Pelodictyon luteolum DSM 273: one gene and its partner. The protein of the gene in region 2 interacts with the protein of the main gene of each other region in a pairwise test. Links are inferred from orthologs where the notes say so. Each region holds a gene or a part of one and is shown on either strand. Other genes may lie near its edges. The genes, in order: rfaD and menB.

The links.
Region 1: the proteins of menB (region 2) and rfaD interact in binary tests that used the Escherichia coli proteins (3 or more experiments, as listed by UniProt). The link is inferred for Pelodictyon luteolum DSM 273 from one-to-one orthologs.

Annotation. Positions count from the first base shown.
Region 1 is NC_007512.1:1,365,731-1,368,888, reverse strand. The notes cover bases 76-3,005. They hold rfaD (ADP-glyceromanno-heptose 6-epimerase), read right to left. Parts: upstream 2,086-3,005; coding sequence 1,066-2,085; downstream 76-1,065. Other genes in these bases: hisC (histidinol-phosphate transaminase), read left to right, coding at 2,839-3,005; PLUT_RS06290 (RNA polymerase sigma factor), read right to left, coding at 2,249-2,671; PLUT_RS06300 (PhoH family protein), read right to left, coding at 113-1,069. Outside these bases: more of hisC, read left to right, coding at 3,006-3,158. UniProt on the Escherichia coli protein: Catalyzes the interconversion between ADP-D-glycero-beta-D-manno-heptose and ADP-L-glycero-beta-D-manno-heptose via an epimerization at carbon 6 of the heptose.
Region 2 is NC_007512.1:337,074-340,139, forward strand. The notes cover bases 173-3,010. They hold menB (1,4-dihydroxy-2-naphthoyl-CoA synthase), read right to left. Parts: upstream 2,084-3,010; coding sequence 1,262-2,083; downstream 173-1,261. Other genes in these bases: menE (o-succinylbenzoate--CoA ligase), read right to left, coding at 173-204; menC (o-succinylbenzoate synthase), read right to left, coding at 192-1,265; menH (2-succinyl-6-hydroxy-2,4-cyclohexadiene-1-carboxylate synthase), read right to left, coding at 2,092-2,934; PLUT_RS01705 (uridine kinase family protein), read right to left, coding at 2,998-3,010. Also shown: more of menE, read right to left, coding at 1-172; more of PLUT_RS01705, read right to left, coding at 3,011-3,066. UniProt on the Escherichia coli protein: Converts o-succinylbenzoyl-CoA (OSB-CoA) to 1,4-dihydroxy-2-naphthoyl-CoA (DHNA-CoA).

The DNA of each region.
Region 1 (3,158 bases), 1.0 Mb from region 2 along the record:
TGAAGGGCGGCTTAAAATTCGCTTAAAAATAAAACACCCCCGGTAGTGCGGGGGTGAGAGGCTGTCTGGACGGTATGTCCATCGGCGGACCGGAGCCCATTGGCGGGAGGGGTTATTTTTTTTCGTGGATTTCGTAAGCGTTGATGATGTCACGCACGAGTTTGTGACGCACCACGTCGGATTTGTCAAGGTGCACGAAACTGATCCCTTTGATCCCATTGAGGATCTTCTGCGAGTTGCCGAGTCCTGATTCGATTTCCTGCGGAAGGTCGACCTGGGTGACGTCGCCGGTGATGATGGCTTTGGAGTTCAGCCCGAGACGGGTGAGGCACATTTTCATCTGTTTCGTCGAGGCGTTCTGGGCTTCGTCGAGGATGATGAATGCGTTGTTGAGGGTTCGGCCGCGCATGTAGGCGAGCGGAACGATCTCGATGATCCTTCGTTCGGTGAGCAGACGGAGTTTTTCCGATGTCAGCATGTCCTGCAGGGCATCGTAGAGAGGGCGCAGATAGGGGTCTATTTTCTGGGCGAGGTCGCCGGGCAGGAACCCGAGGCTTTCGCCGGCCTCGACGGCAGGCCGGGCTAGGACGATGCGCTTGACGGTCTTGGCTTTCCATGCGGCGACCGCGATGGCCACAGCCGTATAGGTCTTTCCCGTTCCGGCCGGACCGATGGCAAAGACGATATCGTTGGTTTTGGCCTCAGTCACCATCCGCCGCTGCCCGTTGGTTTTGGCCCGTACGGCATAGTCCTGCGTCGAGACGATGATGTCCTCATCCGCCGCTTTTCCTTCTCCGCTCTCTTCAACGGGGGAGATGGTGAGGTGTATGAGGGTATTGAGGTCACTTTCTAGGATTTCTCCGTGCCGGAGAGCGAGCTGGCGCATTTCATCGATGATCCTGCCGAGGGCCCGGACATCGTCCCCTGATCCTTCCAGCGAGAGCTTCGCGCCTCTTGAGCTGATGCGGACGTCGGGAAACGCTTTCTTGAGGGTTTTCAGGTTTGCGTCGTGCGGGCCGAAGAGGATGACCGGTTCGATGCCTTCTATCTCAATCTGCCTGGTAGTCAAGTTGCGGAGGGTTGTGGGTTGGCCTTCGTGTCTGTATTCATGTCGAGAAACGGGCTCTCGTGCATGAGGTAGCGCTGTACATACTCCCTGACGCCCTCTTCAAGCGTCGTGAACGGCTTATCGTACCCGCATCCCCTGAGCGAGGCGGTTTCCGCCCGGGTATGGTACTGGTACTTGTCCCGCAGCGCCTCGGGCATCGGGATGTACTCGATCGAAGGGTCGCGGCCGAGGGCTGAAAACGTTGCTTCGGCAAGCTCGCGAAATGTCCTTGCCGTGCCGGTTCCGGCATTGAGGAGGCCGGTGGCGGAGGGGTTTTCGAGCAGCCAGGCCATGATGGCGGTGCAGTCCCGGACATAGATGAAATCGCGTTCCTGCCCGCCGTCCGTGTAGCCTTCCCGGTGCGATTTGAAGAGCTTTACTTTCCCTGTTTCCAGAATCTGGTGGTATGCTTTATAGACCACGCTCGACATGTCTCCCTTATGGTACTCGTTGGGGCCGTAGACATTGAAGAACTTCAGGCCGGTTGCTGCTCCGAGGACGCCGTTTTGGATGGCCCAGCGGTCGAAAAGCTGTTTGGAGTATCCGTACATGTTCAGGGGTCGCAGCCGCTCGACGGCTTCTGTGCCGTCCGTGTAGCCCTCGGCTCCGTCGCCGTAGGTTGCCGCGCTGGAGGCATAGATAAATCTTACGCCCTCTTCCATGCAGTAGGCGGCTATCTTCTTGGAGTATTCGTAGTTGTTCCTGAGAAGGTGGTCGGCGTCGGTCTCGGTGGTGGAGCTGTTCGCACCCATATGGATGATTGCCGTCACATCCTGGAGCGCATGGCGCTGAAGCAGGGCGGGGAAGTCGTCTTTATGGATGAAGTCCCGGTATCTTAGTCCGGAGAGGTTGCGCCACTTCGGCGGGGTGGTGAGGCCGAGCTCGTCAACGATCGTGACGTTTTCCTCTCCGAGGATGTTGAGTTCGGCAAGCATGGCGCTTCCTATGAATCCTGCGCCGCCGGTGATGATGATCATGCGGGGATGATGAAAATTGTTCTCAGGGCTGTCCTCTGGGTTCCCTGCAGCGGGCACCGTCTCTAGTTAAGGACCAATATAGTGAGGGAGGGCGTAAAACAAAAGACCGCCCGGTGAAGGAGGGCGGTCTTTGCACGACTGTTGCATTGGGGCCCTGAGCGGCTCAGGCTGAGACTTTCAGGAGCATGTCGGAGACAAGCAGCTTGCGGCCGAGGAAGAGCCAGGTGCGGATGGTCTCGACCGGTTTGCCGATGATTTCCGAGATCTCGGCGTGCTTCAGCCCTGAAATCTCGTTGAGCAGGACGCTGAGTTTTATGTCGGCTGCCCACTGGCGAAGCACGGCCATAAGATTCCGTTCCGGCTTGCAGTCGATGCTGTCGATGCAGAAGTCTGTTTCCTGGCCGTACCGGTCTATGTAGCACTCGCGGAACGTCTTGAGGATGGCGGTTTCCTCAGAGCGCATATCGGCATTGACATAGGTCATGTTGACCAGCTCGCTTGTGGCCTTCTCGCTGCCTGTCATCCAGTATGCAAGACTGTATATGTCATCAAGCAGGTCTATCGGGGATTTCTTGATCGTCGTCATTGTTGTCCTCCTTCTAGGATTTAGATACAGGATATTTTTTGTCTTGTTTTAAGGTACGAATAAAAAGGATCATTGTCCAGTTTATTTTCGTGAATTCTCGGAAAAAGATATTTTTCAACGGACCAGAGAACGTAATCAATATGTAAGCAACTCCTCTCCGCATTCCCATGCAGAACGACATCCACCGACACCTCAATCCGGCTCTTCAGAAGATAGGCGCATACGTGGTGGAGGGGGGCCAGGAGGCCCCTGTGAAACTCAACCAGAACGAGAGTCCCTTTGACGTTCCGATGTGGCTCAAGGAGGCCATCACCAGAGAGTTCGTCCGCGAGCCCTGGAACCGCTATCCCGACATCCTGCCCTACCGGGGGATCGAGGCCTACGCGGAGTTCCTGGGGGTTCCGGCCGGCCGCGTCATCATGGGCAACGGCTCGAACGAGCTGCTCTACACCATATTCATGGCGTGTCTCGGTCCGGGCCGCAGGAT
Region 2 (3,066 bases):
ATCGGGAGTGTTCGGGGAGATGATGGCGACACCATCACCATCCCGGAGGCCCCTGTTCAGGAGCGCGGCGGCTATCCGTCCGGCCATGGCGCTACACTCCTTGAATGAACGGCTGCCATCCGGGGTGAGAAGCATGGGCATCGGGCCGAACCGGGAAGCGGCATCGGCCACCGGGTCCGGTGCCGGAGACCTCAGAGGGTCCATACCGAAGCGAGGCTGAGGTTTGTGGTTCGGACTTCCCGGGTATCTAGGTAGAGGCTGGCTGCGTCGAGCGAGCCCCCTTCAGCATGGAACGCTGTGGTCTGGATATCTTCCTTCAGATGGCGGAACGTGTCGAGACCGCAGGCCGCTGGCCTCACGGAGGTCGCTGCGGCAAGGATGGCGTAGAAGCCGAGGCTGATGCTGCTTTCAAATGCCGAGCTGAAGACGGCCTGCATATTATGGTCTGCCGCATACCGTACCAGATTGAGTACGGCGGCAACGCCACCGAGGCAGTTGGGTTTGAGCACCAGGGCACCGATGGTCTCCGGGGGCAGTGCTCCGAGGAGTCCGGGTTTCTGCCAGAGGGTTTCATCCAGAGCGGAGCGGATGCCGGTCTTTGCATGGTATTCCGGAATGTCGCGTGGCTGCAGGAGCGGTTCCTCGATGTAGGTGACGCTGTTCTTGGGAAGTTCACGGGCGAAAGCAATGGCGTCGTCGAGCGGCATTGACTGGTTGGCATCAAGGCGGAGTTCAACCTGACTGCCGAACAGCCGGTGCAGGGCGTGGACAGCGGCGGCTGCTTCCTCGGCGTTCTCTTTTCCGACTTTGAGCTTGAACGCACGGTACCCTTCCTGGTAGCTGGCCTGTGCCCTCAGGAGGACTACGTCCGTCGATCCCATGAGGAGAGCGTTCAAGGGCACCCGGGGGAGCATACTCTCTCCTGGAACCGAAAACGGGTGCCGGCCGCTGATTGATGCCTCAAGGTTCATGACGGCCATTTCCAGACCCATGCGCACTGACGGGAACAGTCCTTCCGTCATGAGCGCGGCGCCGCTCTCCCCGTGCATGGCGAGGGTTTCGACTATCTGGCGTTCTGCCGATTCCGTTGTCTCGCGGTGCAGCCCCGAGAGCGGGGCGATTTCGCCCCATGCGGTGTGCTTTCCGTCTCCGGTCTTAAGGGCAAGCAGCACGCCATCGCGCTGCAGAAGGCGTCTTCCCCTGACGGTTACCGGCTCGTTGAACGGCAACGAATACCGGTAGAGATAAGCATAGGAGGCAGTCAAGGACGTTTCGGGAAACGGCTGAAGTCGGGCTTGCGCTTTTCGACAAATGCGTTGCGCCCTTCCTGACCTTCTTCGCTCATGTAGTAAAGGAGCGTGGCGTTGCCGGCCAGTTCCTGCAGGCCGGCCTGCCCGTCGCAGTCGGCGTTCAGTGATGCTTTCAGGCACCGGATCGCCAAGGGTGAGTTTGCCAGAATCTCGCGGCACCACTGCACGGTTTCCTCCTCGAGTTTCTCAAGCGGGACCACGGTGTTGACGAGGCCCATGTCGAGCGCCTCCTGAGCCGTGTACTGACGGCAGAGGTACCAGATTTCGCGGGCTTTTTTCTGGCCTACGAGGCGGGCCATATAGCTGGCACCCCAGCCGCCGTCGAAGGATCCTACCCGCGGGCCGGTCTGGCCGAACCGTGCGTTTTCGGCGGCGATGGTGAGGTCGCAGAGCATGTGCAGCACGTGTCCGCCGCCGATTGCATAACCGGCAACCATGGCGATGACCGGTTTCGGGCAGGTGCGGATATCGCGCTGGAAATCAAGGACGTTCAGTTTGTTGACACCTTTGGCATCGGCATAGCCGGCATTGCCGCGGATTTTCTGGTCGCCTCCGGAGCAGAATGCAAGTTCACCCGCTCCGGTCAGGATGACTACGCCGACTGCTTCGTCGTTGCGTGCATCCTGCAGCGCCTCGATCATCTGCTCGACGGTCTGTGGGCGGAACGCATTGCGCCGTTCCGGGCGGTTGATGGTGATTTTGGCGATGCCTTCGGCTTTATGGTAGAGGATGTCGGAGAACTCCCCGCACTGGCTCCATGCTATGCTGCTCATTACGGCTCTCAGTCTTGCTGGTTGAAGAAATGCTGCAGGCGCTCCTGGAATCGGTCCCGTGCTTCGATGTGCAGCGTGTGGCCGCAGCCGGGGAAGGTTTCAAGGCGCGAGTGAGGGAACAAATTAACCATTTGACGGCCAATCTCAAGGTATTTGGGGTCTTTTTCCCCGGCCATGAACTGCACCGGCACCGGGCTTGCGGCACATTGATCCCAGAAAGAGGGCTGATTGCCTGTGCCGAGCAGGCGGAGCGCCCGGGCAAGGCTTCGGGGGGATCCCTTTTGGCGAAGTGTTTCCACCTCATGGAAGAGAGGATGGCTTTTAAGGGTGGAGAAGAGCGGCTGGCTGTACCAGAACTCCAGGAACCCCTCGAAGTTCCGCTCGATCTTGCGGGCGGTTCCCTCATCGCTTTTCCTTCTGGCTAGACGTTCTTCTTCTGTCCGGAGCCCCGGGGAGGAAGAGACGATCACTGCTCTCTGAAAGAGTTCGGGGTGGCGAAGCAGAAGGGCGACGCCGATCCTTCCTCCCATTGAATAGCCTACGAGAAAGCCCGGTGCGGGGAGCAGCTTTCGAAGACCTTCGGCGAGGGTGTCGACAGTATGGAGAAAATACCCGCTCGAAGCTTCGCTTTCCTCCTGCAGTCCGTCCGGACCGTTGTCCCTGAAGACTGCCCCACCGTGACCAGGAAGGTCGACGAGGATGCAATGGAGGCTGCCGGAGAGGCCGGAGGTGAAGGGCAGCCAGTCGCTGCCGGAGCCGAGGAACCCGTGCAGGAATACGACGGACGGAAGCGACGGGTCGCCGATGGTGGTGAAGCGGAGCGGGACCTGAATCGGGGTGATGGTATCCATTGTGCAATATAATGATCCTGCTGCACCCTCCGTGATCCACTTACAGGCTGAAGTGAGGGCCATTCAGCCTGCGGGTGTGACGGCATGCGCAGCACGTCGCTGCCATGGACGGGGCGCATGACGGACGATGGC